2 regions of the Ectobacillus sp. OTK genome follow, and region 1 is predicted to be linked to the other one. Evidence: riboswitches for the same ligand, from Rfam matches in the RefSeq annotation. Region 1 holds a riboswitch; the other holds the start of a gene.
The links. A riboswitch is a leader RNA that binds a small molecule or an ion and turns the genes downstream of it on or off. The one in region 1 is predicted to bind thiamine pyrophosphate.
Positions count from the first base shown of each region.

Region 1 (7,469 bases):
GAGCCCTCGATTGAACCATGTACGATTACAGTCAGAGCCTTTAGAGAAGAAGGCTGCTTTTATCTTACAGTAGAGGACAATGGGCCGGGGATGGACGCTTCGTTACTTAATAAGATAAAGAGCGGACAAGTAAAAACAAGAGGGAATGGCATTGGATTACAGAATATTGATGAACGGATTAAGCTTTCCTTCGGTGAGCAATATGGTTTAAAAATAGAGAGCTTACCTCAGAAGGGGACGGCAGTAAGCATCATATTACCGTATCAAGTGGGGTGTGAAGAATATGTATAAGGTATTATTAGTAGATGATGAACGAATTATTTTGGAAGGGATTTCAAATGGGATTAATTGGGCTGCGTTAGACACGGTATTAGTCGATACCGCACGAAATGGTATTGAAGCCTATGAAAAAATTGTTCATGAGCAGCCGCATATTGTTATTAGTGATATTAAAATGCCGGGCATGGACGGGCTGGCATTAGCAGCTAAGGTACATCAGGAGTTTCCTTCTATTCGTTTTATTTTACTATCTGGGTTCTCTGAGTTTGAATATGCCAGAAGCGCCATGCAATATGGAGTAAAGCATTATTTACTAAAGCCTTGTAATGAGCATACCATCATGGAAACATTACAAGAAGTAACAAGTGAAATCAAAGAAGAGGAGCATAAGGAGCAGTTTGTACAAGGTATAAAAAGCCGTTTTGAAACAGCGCAGCCTTATCTAAAGGAGCAGCTATTGAAGGAGTTTATTTCGAATAAAATCTATACAAACAAAGACTTAAGCTATTATCAAAGGCTGTTTCATATTGAATTAAGCGATCAGCAAGTGCGGCTTATTTTGTTTCAATTAGAGGGTGAATTTGATTTTGAGCATATGTATGCGATCAAAAACATTGCGGAGGAAATCTTTGTTTCTCCCTTGCTAAGTACGATTATTGGAGAATACGTCCTATTTATTATGGAGGAAGGAGAAGCAGCAAAGCTGCAGGATCAAATTAATCTCATCCGTGAGCGCTTCTTTCAGTTTTACGAGCTGGATACCACAGTTGCGGTAAGTGAAGCGGATCATATTCGCAGCGCGAGAAAACTCTATCAAGAAACGTTGGAATGCTTGAATCATCGTTTTTATTTAAGCGAGGGAAGTATTATTACAAAGAAGGATATAATGTCTGTTAGCCAAAGCAACAACTTCCACATAGAATTTGATGAACAGCAATTTTGTTTACTGATTAAATCAGGGCATTGGGAAGATGTGCATGAAGAAATTACAAACTTTTTTACTACCCTCATCAACAAACGGTTAGGCATTCATTTAACCAAATCATATGCAATGCAGCTGTTCCTTGTTATGGTTCAGACATGTGATTCAGAGCGTATGAATGTATACATGGAGAAAATTTCTGCTCTTATGGCAATGAATACAGTGCAGCAAATGAAAACATTTTTTGAACAGACTGCAAAAGAAATTACCCTTACGTATTACGACCGGCATAAGACAAAGCATTCATCCATTATTAATAAGGTAATTGGCATTATTGATGGGCATCTTGGCAATCCGAACTTATCATTAAAGTGGGTTGCAAATCAAATGCTATATATGAACGCGGATTACTTAGGGAAGCTGTTTAAACAAGAAACAGGAGAACGGTTTTCTAACTATGTAATGAAGGCACGAATTGAAAAAGCGATGGAACAGATCAAGCAAATGGATGATGTGAAAATTGTGACGCTAGCGGAAATGATAGGATTTGGCGATAATCCGCAATATTTCAGCCAAGTATTTAAAAAGCATACAGGATGTACTCCTTCCGAATACCGAAAGGCGCTTTAAAGGATCATACACGTGAATAGATACTGTTGTTGTTTTACAGTCCAAGTATGAAAAACGCAGGACAAGAAATTCCAATCCGTTAAATATTTGCAAGATATTGGAGCAACAGTAGCCGGAAACTCTGGTGTATCCGTGCCAAAATACGGAACGAGTTTCCTTCCAGAGTTGAATAATGTCAGGGAAGCATGTCCGGTTGTAAAATATGAGACATAAAGGTTGCAAAGTAGCTTCTTCAAGAAAGCTTTGCAGCCTTTTCATGCTTCTATACCTCACGTCATTACGCGGCGATCCTATAGCGATTGAACCGTTAAAAGGAAAAAACATACCTAACAATATACAACTGAGACAACAGAAACACTCGAATAATATGCAATGGAGCAAGATCATCGTTTTATAAAGAAGTGAATTCGTACTATGCTAGAATTCAAAAAAGGACAGACTTCAGCAAGGGGTGAAGTCTGTCCAGGCTAAGATTGAATTTATACATAAATGACTGTCGTATCATAATTCACAGCTGAAAAGGATATTGCGGTTCTATGTTTCGAAAACATCATATTTGCATCAGAACCACTTTTTATGCTATTTAAATAGAGTATAACTGGTTAGGTAATCCCTGATTAGATGCCTTATCTTGTATTAGTGTAACTTCGAGGAATGGGTAAAGTTGCAAATTTAGCTTGTAAGGGCTACCTTTCAGTTCTTTATAACACTTTATCTAAACTTTCTTACAATAAGTGTTATAAACTACTATTACCAATGTAGACTTTCTACCCTCTGACACTTTGTACAGGTTCGTACATAACCATTGCTTATAAATTCATGCTTACAATTGTTTTGCAGGCTAATTAGCTCTTCCTTCAGCCGTTCTAGCAGATTGTTTAGTTGTCTTATTTCCTCTTTAATTTGGATCACTCGCTGCATCGAATTCTCCTTTCCAGCTATACGTATTATAGGTAGAGTTCGCCGCCTGTTTTTTTAAATTCATTTGCTTTTTCTTTTAAACCCTCGTCAATGATGCTTTCAACACCAAGTCCTTTTTCCCTTGCAGCATCACGAATATCCTGTGAAATTCTCATGCTGCAAAATTTTGGACCGCACATGGAACAGAAATGCGCAGTTTTGGCACCTTCAGCTGGAAGAGTTTCATCATGATATTCGATTGCTCTTTCAGGATCAAGGGATAGGTTAAACTGGTCTCTCCAACGAAACTCAAATCTTGCTTTTGAAAGGGCATCATCTCGTTTTTGGGCACCCGGATGACCTTTGGCTAAATCAGCAGCGTGAGCAGCAATTTTATATGTAATAACCCCTACTCTCACATCCTCTTTATTCGGAAGCCCTAGGTGTTCTTTTGGAGTTACATAACAAAGCATTGCTGTGCCAAACCACCCAATCATTGCAGCTCCAATTGCCGAAGTAATATGATCGTAGCCAGGAGCAATATCTGTTGTAAGCGGTCCAAGAGTATAGAATGGAGCTTCTTGGCAGAGTTCCATTTGTTTATCCACGTTTTCTTTGATTAAGTGCATAGGAACGTGGCCCGGTCCCTCAATCATTACTTGCACATCATGCTTCCATGCAATCTTTGTGAGTTCACCCAATGTTTCCAATTCCCCAAATTGTGCTTCATCGTTTGCATCTGCGATTGAACCAGGACGGAGGCCATCTCCTAAGGAGAAGGATACATCATATGCTTTCATAATTTCACAGATTTCTTCAAAGTGAGTGTAAAGGAAGTTTTCTTTATGATGGGCAAGACACCATTGTGCCATAATAGAGCCGCCTCGTGAAACAATTCCAGTTACGCGCTTTGCTGTTAATGGAATATATCGCAAAAGCACACCCGCATGAATCGTAAAGTAATCCACACCCTGTTCCGCCTGTTCGATTAATGTGTCGCGGAACACTTCCCAAGTTAAATCCTCAGCAATTCCATTCACTTTCTCAAGTGCCTGATAAATAGGTACAGTTCCAACTGGAACAGGTGAATTTCGAATAATCCACTCGCGAGTTGTATGGATGTTTTTACCGGTGGAAAGATCCATTAGTGTATCTGCTCCCCAACGAGTAGCCCATGTCATTTTTTCCACTTCTTCTTCGATAGATGAAGTAACAGCTGAATTTCCGATATTCGCGTTAATCTTCACATGGAAGTTACGTCCAATAATCATTGGTTCCGCTTCAGGATGATTAATGTTAGCAGGAATAATGGCGCGGCCGCGGGCCACTTCATCCCGAACAAACTCAGGGGAAACATTTTCCCTTATAGCAATAAATTCCATTTCAGGAGTAATAATTCCTTGACGTGCATAATGCATCTGCGTTACATTTTTCCCTTTTTTTGCACGTAATGGTTTTCGCTTGAGTCCTGGAAAGACAAGTGCATTAGCTCGTGGATCATCCTTTTTATACCCATTATCTTCAGGCTTTATCTCTCGCCCTTCATACTCCTCTACATCCTCACGTTCGAGAACCCAATTGCGGCGTATCGGACGGAGACCATTGCGGATATCGACTAAATCATTGGTATCTGTGTACGGGCCGCTTGTGTCATACACACGTACAGGGGGATTTTCCTCTTCACCAAATGAACCAGTTGTTGGACTTAATTGAATTTCGCGCATCGGAACTTGAATGTCTGGTCTAGATCCTTCTACATAGACCTTTTTACTTCCCGAGAAACTAGACATGATAGAAAAATTCATATCCTGTACAGAATTGTTTTTCATGATTGTATTCGCTCCTTTTTTAAATGATTAAAAAGGACAAAATCCAATCCACTTGCAGCATGAAAAGCCGGGACCTGTTATAGGACCCGGCTGATGTTAGAGGATAGGTACATAATAATTATTAATCATTATGTGTAGTAGATATTCTAACTTCCCCACGCTGGTATGAACCAGATCAGGTCCTGAGGGTTAAGAAACTTTATCGTGTTTCTCTCTCAGCCCAACTTATTGGACACCCCTAGTCTGAAAATTTTAAGTTTTACAAGTTTACTATAAAGAATATAGAGAGAATTGTAAAGGGAATATTTAGCTGTTTTTATCGAAGCCGTTGGAATAGTGCCTCAAGACTAACGGGATATTACGGCAGATGTGCGGGGATTTTGTTTTTATTTTGAAGACTGTAAACAATTTGAATGCACGAATTTATATCTTTTCGTACATTCGTTTTCTTGTAAAATAAGAGTCATTGAAAAAGAGGGAAGATTAGGTTCTAGTACAAAAATTCTTCGTTAGAGCCATAGAATAGAAATTTCCTGCTAGCCTTGAGAGTAAATGGATAACCGAAATAACTTATGCTCGGAAGCTTCTAAGTTAGAAGAGAAAGTATGTAGAGATTAAAAAACAGATGCGGAACCAAGAAATAAAGTTTGATCAGGAGGGCTGTAAAAGGGATAGCGTGAGCTATCCCTTTTACATTTGCTCTTCTATTCTACTCAAAGATTACAGCATCACACCAACAATAGTCCCTGATAATATACTTACTAAAGTGGCTCCATATAAAAGTTTTAAACCAAATTGAGAAACAACATTCGCTTGTTTTGCGTCAATACTTTTTGTCGCACCAGCAATAATCCCAATGGAAGAAAAATTGGCAAATGATACAAGAAATACTGATAAAATACCAACTGTTCGTGGTGATAACTCTGCTGATACATTTGCTAAATCAAGCATTGCTACAAACTCGTTTGTAACTAATTTTGTTGCCATAATCTTACCAGCTTCCAGCATTTCTGATGCTGGAATTCCCATAATGAAAGCCAATGGTGAGAAGATATATCCTAAGACACTTTGGAATGTGATACCGAAAATATAGTCGAATACACCATTAATTGCTGCCATTAATGCTACAAAGCCAATTAACATTGCACCCACCATAACAGCAATAGTAAATCCGAGTGTAATGTATTCACTTAACATTTCAAAGAATGTTTGTTTTTTTTCTTCTTGTAACTCTAAAATATCTTCCTCTTCATTTATTTTGTAAGGGTTTACAATGTGGACAATGATAAATCCGCTAAATAAGTTCAAAACAAGTGCTGTTACCACATACTTGGGTTCAACCATTTTCATGTACGAACCAACAATTGACATAGAAACAGTAGACATGGAAGAGGCACAAAGCGTATATAATCGGCTTTTTGGCAACCGGCTTAACTGATCCTTTACTGTAATGAATACTTCTCCTTGTCCAATAATTGCTGCTGCAACAGCATTATAGGACTCCAGCTTTCCTAAACCATTTACTTTACTTAATAGGAAACCGACTCCTTTAATGATAAAAGGTAAAACTTTGAGGTGTTGCAATATCCCGATTAATACTGCAATGAAAACAATTGGAAGCAATACAGAAAGGAAGAATGAGAATTCTCCTTGATTAACCAGACCGCCAAATACAAAATTAATACCGGATTCTGCATAATGCAGGAGTGTTCCAAACCCATCAGAAATTCCTTTAATTAATATAAATCCGATTTGTGTATTTAATAAAGAGTACGATAACACTAATTGTATAACAAGCATAAGCATAATTGGTTTATATTTAATCTGCTTGCGATCACTGCTTGCAAGAAAAGCTAGTAAAAAAGTAATAGCTAATCCGAGTATAAAGATTAGAAATTTCATTCTGTATTTCCTCCCACAAAATATTTTAATATAAAAACCTTCTTATATTTAAGAGTTTAAAGGATAAGTTGTTTTATCCAAAACACTCCTTAAAGTACTTTGACATTGTATGTTTCTTGTGTATCTACTTTAAGGAGTGAAGTTCGGTGCAAGAGAGATTTGTTCTTTATTTATAAAATACGTACTAATGTACAAGTACAGAAGAAGCGACGATATTCAACAGAAAGAGCACGGCAATTAGGTAAATGAGAGGTGACACATATTTCCACTTTCCAATCGCCACTTTGACTAATGGATATGCGATAAAACCAAAGGCCAAACCGTCGGCGATACTGGATGTTAATGGAATACAGACGATAATTAAAAAAGCTGGAAAACTCTCGGAAAAATCATGAAAAGGGATGTTAATCACACTTTTCATCATTAATGCTCCAATGATAATCAATACCGGAGCAACTGCATTTTCAGGTATTAGCTGAATGAACGGCAAAGCTGCCATTGAGAGGGCAAACAAGATTGCTGTTACTAGGGCAGGAATACCAGTTTTTCCTCCTTCTGAGATTCCGGATGCACTCTCAGCGGAAGCAATGGTCGGGCTGGTTCCAAAGATTCCCGATGCAATCGTAGAGATCGCCATTGCTTTGTAAGCACGAGGAAACTTTTCAACATCCGGCAGCATCCCGCTTAGCAATCCCATGTTTTCAAAGAGAAGAATCATAGTCATAGAAAAAACGGCGATCCAGAAAGAAATCTGTAGGATACTGAACTCGCTGGAGGCAAACAGCTGGCTGTAAGCGTGAAAATCCATTCCTTTGTTAGTAATTTCCTTTTTTTCAGTAATCCAAAGGGTCAATATACTAGTAAAGAAGAGACCGATTAATAGGCTCCCTTTGACATTGCGAACAAATAGCACTAGTGTGACCAGCAGGCCTGCTAGTGTAGACAGTGCAATAGGGCTTCCAAAATTGCCAAGGGCGACGAGAGTAGTTTCACTAGATTGAATAATT
Region 1 covers NZ_AP048547.1:1,385,950-1,393,418, forward strand. The annotation lists gene AC6HZ4_RS06785 (cache domain-containing sensor histidine kinase) at 1-291, shown strand, start outside; gene AC6HZ4_RS06790 (response regulator transcription factor) at 284-1,831, shown strand; gene thiC (phosphomethylpyrimidine synthase ThiC) at 2,779-4,560, opposite strand; TPP riboswitch at 4,696-4,810, opposite strand; gene AC6HZ4_RS06800 (NupC/NupG family nucleoside CNT transporter) at 5,281-6,462, opposite strand; gene AC6HZ4_RS06805 (NCS2 family permease) at 6,647-7,469, opposite strand, start outside.

Region 2 (7,469 bases), 1.5 Mb from region 1:
TTTGCCTTCTTAACGGAAGCGCTGAGAATTGCTTCATTTGTTTTTTCAATAGATGCTTCTAAGGATTTAATTCCTTCCGCTGTAGATAAATCTATGTTGCACCTTACTTCGCCAACATTGGCTTCAAGGGATTCATGAACATGAACAGCTGGTTTGCTATTCTGAAAGCTAACCTTGATTTTTCGGCCTGCATGAAAAATTTCAACAACAGCTGAGCCGCCCTTCGGACATGCAGTACTGCCAACCGTATTTTTGACATCTCCCAATATGTAATTCAATCCTTTGCTTTCCTTCTCATTTAACCATCCGATCAGTTTATCCTTTCTTAGCACTGCGATATCTGCGTATTGCAAATACGCTTCCGGACCTGCCTTTTCTACATTTTCCCTAGACTGCCCGACCTTCTTATTGCCTGTATATTTAATACCAGTTAAAGTAGCTGACTTCCCGCTAGTTGTTATATCTGCAATAAGCTGATCCATTTGCACCGTACGGGTGGGCGCCCAAACCTGTTCTGAGGTCTCCAATGACTTAAATAGCTTTTGTGCAGGAATCTTCTCGATTGGGCTTAAAAACTTTAAAACTTGCTCTGCCTGTGTATTCCGTGCAAGCACAACATAGAAATCTGAACGAACCTCATGGTCCCGAGACAACATCTCTAATGATTTTGCAACGCCCTCCTTTGCAACGGATTGCCCAATTATTAAAACCCTCAAATGAGCTAAGTAAATTTTCCGCGGGGTAACAGTTGTAATTCTGCGCAAGGCCTCAAATACTGTATCTGCCTTTGCGCGATAAAGCGTAACAGGCGAACGGCCGGTACTTCCCTGCTTCGGTGCAACCTCCGACGGGTCGACCACCTGTACGCTAACCGTATACTCATTTTCTTTTACTTTATCAATAGCTAATCCAACCGCAATAGCCAGCTCATTTAACTCCCGCCTGTTCCAGCAGCCCGTTAAAGGCAGCATCATGATAAATATGAGCATCATCGTCAAGGCTTTTCTCATAGTTACCCTCTTTCTTACTTTAATCTGTTGTATTTGGTTTTTCAGGTTTCGGAGTCCTATTTCTCGTTTTATTTCGTTTTGTGAACATACTCGGCCGCTTATGCATCGACCATAGCGGAGCCCGAAGTATCATATCCTTCTGACTCACACTATTAAAGGGTGCAAAGGCTGACATATACGGCACGCCGAAGGAGCGGAGCGAGCACAAATGGAGAATGATCGCTAACAAAGCCATTGTAATACCAAACAACCCGAAGGAAGCCGCAAAAATCATCACTACAAAACGAAGTATACGAATAGAAATAGCCATATTATAAGCTGGAAATGTAAAGTTAGAAATAGCTGTAATTGAGACAACAATGACCATCGCGGCAGAAACAAAGCCAGCCTCTACCGCAGCCTGACCGATTACCAATGCCCCGACAATGGATGTCGCTTGCCCCATTGGTCTAGGCATGCGAATTCCCGCTTCACGCAATATCTCAAAAGTAACCTCCATAACAATGGCTTCAACAAAGGCCGGAAACGGCACTCCTTCCCGCTGTGCTGCCAGGCTGATTAAAAGCTGCGTAGGCAGCATCTCCTGATGAAAGGTAGTAATGGCAACATAAAGAGACGGACCTAACAATGCAATAAAAAAGCTCATATACCGAACGATACGAATAAGTGTTGCAATATCCGGCCGCTCGTAATAGTCTTCAGATGATTGAAAGAACTGGCCAAATATAACCGGTACTAATAAAACAATGGGCGTGCCATCTACAAGGATAGCTACCCTTCCTTCCAAAAGACCAGCTGCAGCAATATCCGGGCGCTCCGTATTATAGATGGTTGGAAATGGAGTTATGTAGTCATCTTGAATCATTTCCTCAATATACGAGCTCTCCAAAATTCCATCTATATCAATACGATGTAACCGGTCTTTTACCTCACGAATGATGCCTTCCTCAGCGATTCCCTTTATATACATAATAGCTATCGTCGTTTTCGTTTGTTTTCCCATTACCTGCTGCTCGCAGCAAAGATTTTCGTCTTTAATCCTTCTTCTTACAAGCGCTGTATTGGTTCGGATTGTCTCAGAAAAGGCCTCCCTTGAACCGCGAATTACAGTTTGTATCTCTGTTTCACCTACGCCCCGATCCTTCCAGCCTGGCGTAGAAACGGACAATGCTTTATGATAGTCTTCCGTTAAAATAATTGTGTTTCCCGACAAAATCTCCATAAATAACTCTGGAAAATTCTCAATGATTTTTATACCGCCGCTGGAAAGAGCTGATGTATATAGGAACTGAAATACCTTTTCCGCGCTTTGCATCTGCACATTATCAAAGGTTTCTTTCATATGGACTGTTAATGGCTGTAAAATAGAATCATCGATGACCTGTGTATTAACTAAACCATCTGTATAGATTAATACAATGCGCCGTTTATACTCACTTCCTACCACAACTTCCCGAATTATGATATCGCTGCTTTTGGCAAAAACAGAAGTTATTTCCTTTAGGTTGTAAGAAAGATTTTCGTATAACGGAGCAGGTACGGATTTTGTTTCCTCTTCCTTTGAAGCCTTATTTTTTTCTTCGTCCCTGCTGCTAAAACCTTTGAATGGCTTCATACTATCACCCCTTCCATTTCTTTCATTATTTGCAACAAGAGAAACTTCTATGAAAAGAATGCCAATTTTTTAAGTACAAAAAGAGCAGGCCCATCAAATATGAGGCCTGCCCTTTTCAGCATAGTAGGTAATGCACATATTCTATTTTAAATGGTTTGAAACACTGCTTCCTTTAGCTTCTTTGCTGCTTCATACACTGATTCAGCATGGCTAATTGCAGTAATAACAGAGACGCCATCTGCACCAGCCTTTATAATAGGCGGAGTATTCTCAGCTGTAATACCGCCTATGGCAACAATCGGAATTTCTATTTTATGATCCTTAAACAGCTCAATTAAAGCCGTTCCCTGCGCATCTCTTGCATCTTCCTTTGTTTGTGTTGAGAAGATAGGACCTACGCCGAAGTAATCTGCACCTTGAGCAGCGGCCTTTTGCGCTTGCTCAAGTGTATGAACGGAAATACCAAGAATTTTATCCCCGATTTTCTCGCGAACACTCGCAGCAGCTTCATCTTCTTGTCCAATATGAACACCGTCTGCATCAAGTGCTAAAGCAAGATCTACATCGTCATTTACGATAAATGGAACATTTTTGCTTTTGCAAAGCTCTTGCACTCGCTTTGCCAGCTCATACTTCGCATCCCCCGTCAAAGCACCATTGCCTTTTTCGCGATATTGAAACAGAGTAACCCCGCCGTCAATTGCGTCTTCTACAACAGAAACTAAGTCTTTCTTGCAGTTTACGCTTCCGGCAATAAAATAGACCTTTAGTAATTCTCGCATTGCATCACTTTGAATTCTTGCCATTTGGCTTCACCCCTTATCGTTAGACGTGCTGCTTCTGCTGATATGCCCAGTGATTCGTCGGTCCGTGACCGTTTCCAATTCCAAGTTGGTTTTCAATCGCGGCCTGAATGAAGTCCTTCGCTGTTTGGACTGCCGCATGTACGCTATTGCCCTTTGCCAGCTCAGCTGCAATCGCAGCAGCAAACGTACACCCCGTTCCGTGCGTGTTTTTCGTTTCGATTTTCTTGCTTGTAAAATAAAAGAATTCTTGTCCATCAAACAGCAAGTCAATGGCTTCATCCTCGGCATCATCATGACCGCCTTTAATCACCACATACTGCACACCGGTTTCAAGCAGACGCTTTGCTGCTGCCTTACGGTCCTCCAGCGTCTGAATGGACATGCCTGTTAACGCCTCCGCCTCCGGAATGTTCGGCGTTACTACTGTCGCAAGCGGCAACAAATATTCCTTTAGTGCGGCAATCGCTTCCTGCTGAAGAAGCGGTGCACCACCCTTGGCAATCATAACGGGATCAACAACGATGTTTTTCCAGCCGAACTTTCGAATTTTCTCAGCCACTTCCTGAATGATTTCACCGCTAAAGAGCATCCCAGTTTTCACTGCATCTGTTCCTAAGTCAGTGCCAATCGATTCGATTTGCTGTCCAACAGCTTCTACAGCTAGCGGATACACCCCCTGCACACCAAGGGTATTTTGTGCTGTGACAGCTGTCAAAGCGGACATACCAAATACCTTTAGCTCTTGAAATGTTTTTAAATCCGCTTGAATGCCAGCCCCGCCGCCGCTGTCAGAGCCTGCAATTGTCAGTGCTTTATATGTTCTCATTGTCATCACCTATTCCGCGATTTTTTCAACTGAACCGTATTGTGTCACGTCAGCCGCGCTTACCTTAGATAATTGATTTAATAATTCAATTTGGAAACTGCCTGGGCCTTCTTCTACCGTCTTTTTCGCTGCGATTTCTGCTGCCACCTCATAGCTGACAAGTGCTGCTACTGCAGCTTCCACGACATCCTTCTCTACAGCCGCAAATGCGCCAATAACGGATGTTAATAAACAGCCTGTTCCCGTTACCTTTGTCAAAATCGGATGTCCATTGCGGACGATATATGTTTTTGTTCCATTTGTAACAACATCTTCTTTTCCTGTAATCACAACAGTCGTATGAAGCTGCACAGCCGCTTTTTGCGCAAGCGCAACAACATCTCCCGCTCCGGCTCCTGCATCTACTCCTTTGATTGTCCAATTCTCTCCAACAACATTTGCAATCTCTGCCGCATTTCCTCTTAATGCAGCAATTTGCACCTCGCTCACAATTTTACGAGCTGTTTGTGTACGGTACGCTGTTGCTCCTGCTCCTACTGGGTCTAAAATAACAGGAACGCCGCTTTCATTTGCGGATTTCCCAGCAATGATCATCGCTTCAATTTCAGTCTCATTTAAAGTACCAATATTAAGCACAAGCGCCCCTGCGATTTTCGCCATATCGGCAACCTCTTCCTTCGCATAAGCCATAACCGGCGATGCACCAAGCGCAAGCAAGCCGTTCGCTGTAAAGTTTGTCACAACAACATTTGTAATGTTGTGTACAAGCGGATTTGTCTCTCTTACCTTCTGTAATACTTCTCCAATTTTCTGCATATTCATCAGATCTCATCCCCTTTTAATCAATAAGAAAAGCGGACACGGTCCGCCCTGCTCCCAAAGGAGACAGTTCTCCGCACATTGAGGCGCTTTTTGCCTGGGCGGGCGGAGCTCTTTCTCCACAAGAAGCTGACTGTGGGAGCAGGGCGGTGTCCCCGCAAAAAAGCGATCCTTTCCTAACTCTTATAAAAAAAGACACCTTGCGCGGGCAAAGTGTCTCGCTTAGATTGAGGATTCTCCCAATCGTAGACTTCTTTTTTACGGCTCTCCCTGCGCTGGCATAACCCAACAGGTTCAAACGGTCTACGGCGGTTCAGCCGTACTCTCAGCCTGCTTCCACAGGCTCCCGAGCTATTATAATTATATAGGAATCTTACTCCTTTGCTGTAAGAATTTCAAGCGAATTCGTACACATACAGATTACTTGAAACAAATATCCAAAACCTAATTTCCTGGGAAAAGGAAAAACGTCTTCGTAGTTAGTGAATAGATTAAAGGGACGTACATTACAAGTTTTCCGTATTTTTTAAAGAAGGGAAGTTCTAGGCAAGATTCGTTAAAATCGCTGCCTTAGAAAGGAAAACTCTGCACTGATCCTCACCCGGGAAATATTTTAGTAGAAGGGGGCGTTACAATTTACTTTTCCCGAAACAAATATGCCTGCTTCGGATGATTCGGTTGATCTGGATATTTCAATTTTATCTTTTCTTCCTGCAGCAGCTTTGCCAAATAATTATTTCGAAGCCCGTCTGATGTCCGCTCCAGCAACTGAGATAGTTCTTTTAACATAAGGGGCTTTTTCACGAGCAACTGCAAAATGATTTCCTCCATTTTACTTGGGCTCAGACGTTTCTTCCTTCTTGCCGTCTCCGCGATCGCCCATAGCTCTTTCTCAGTATCCTCTGCTATAACATTTACTTTTTGTGTGTCTATAGCCTCTGTATTTTCTAAAAAGACCGGCATCTCCTCTAGCACAGGATGATTCTCTTCGCTATTTACGGAGTTATCAACGTTATTTACGGAGTTACTTTCTTTGTTTACGGAGTCCGACTCGTTATTCAAGGAGTTATACTCCCTATTCATGGAGTCAAGATCGTTATTTATGGAGTTACTTTCTTTATTTATGGAGTTTGACTCATTGTTTATGGAGCTACCCCCTTTATTTACGGAGTTGTCAGCGTTATTTATGGAGCTCACAGCAGCTTCATAGTCGTAATATGTTGAAGCAATTTCATGCATCCACTCCAGTTGACCTTGGGTAGTGTCTTCAGACATGCTAAGCGTTAGGATCGTCCGTTCCAGCTGCATGTCCTGGTCTATCTGAGGCTGCGGCCACTGATAGTCCTTCCACGTTAAGCGCATGCTTTTCAAACCAAATCCGGCTCTTTGACAAAGATCAATTAAAATAAACATCTTAAATACATTTGGATTACGCAGATTGCTGATCCCGCCTTCAAAGGCTTGTTCAACAGGTATACGCAGCAAGCCCGGATTGGAAAATCGAATAGATTGTGCATCCCTTTCAATAACAAGCCCGCCCTCAATATAGTAATCAGCATGTACAATCATATTGATTAGTGCCTCATGGAGAGCAAGGCATACCTTCTCTTTCACATGATCTGCAGGTAAGCTCTCCGCAAAGTGATCCATCACCTTAAAATAAAAATCGTATAGGTTGCCAGACCAAGTCCCATCCTGAGAGGTGAATCTCTCAGACCAGCTGCCGCTCAGGACATCATGCAAGCTTTCTCTATATTCCAGAAAGTATTGCGGAAAAACTTCTGTTATGATTCTTTCTTCACTGAACATAAGCAGACCCGCGACTGTAAGACCTTCCTTGCTTGTATTGCGCAGCTTTCCCCATGCACCGATTTTGTATAAAAATTCTTTTGTCTCAAGCCCGTTCCACGGGTGATTTGGTTTAGTCAGAGCAAATTTTTCCCTATAGCTTTTAACGGATTCAAAGTTTAATTCATTTAGTCCATAATGCTCCAGAATTACAGTGTCTCGGGATGCTGCCGAATAATCAATTGGATGGTTCATGTTTGTATGGTTATTCACTTTTACTCTCCCTTTATTACGAACTCATTACATATATCCTTCTATTTCATCTGTTCATTTGTATTCTTATTTTACCATCTTTCTTCCCATATCTCTTGTTGTTCTCAATAAAGTATTGCAGTATGTATCATAAGCAACAAAAAGTAATCCTTCAGAATAAAAGAAAAAGAGATGATCAGGATTCAAAAAGGAGCCTGCAGGATTGTTCATTGATACACTCTTATAGGCAGAATGAAGCTCAATATTTCCCAAAGTTTTATACTTCCATCCCAAGTGTATGTTATACAGGTATAAAAAGTATTTCCATTTCTTTTACTCGCCAAATTTATACA
Region 2 covers NZ_AP048547.1:5,428,363-5,435,831, forward strand. The annotation lists gene AC6HZ4_RS26830 (Ger(x)C family spore germination protein) at 1-1,010, opposite strand, end outside; gene AC6HZ4_RS26835 (spore germination protein) at 1,030-2,625, opposite strand; gene thiE (thiamine phosphate synthase) at 2,772-3,431, opposite strand; gene thiD (bifunctional hydroxymethylpyrimidine kinase/phosphomethylpyrimidine kinase) at 3,451-4,257, opposite strand; gene thiM (hydroxyethylthiazole kinase) at 4,267-5,079, opposite strand; TPP riboswitch at 5,325-5,436, opposite strand; gene AC6HZ4_RS26855 (DUF8451 domain-containing protein) at 5,713-7,137, opposite strand.
Region 2: another riboswitch for thiamine pyrophosphate. It lies ahead of thiM (hydroxyethylthiazole kinase); the one in region 1 lies ahead of thiC (phosphomethylpyrimidine synthase ThiC).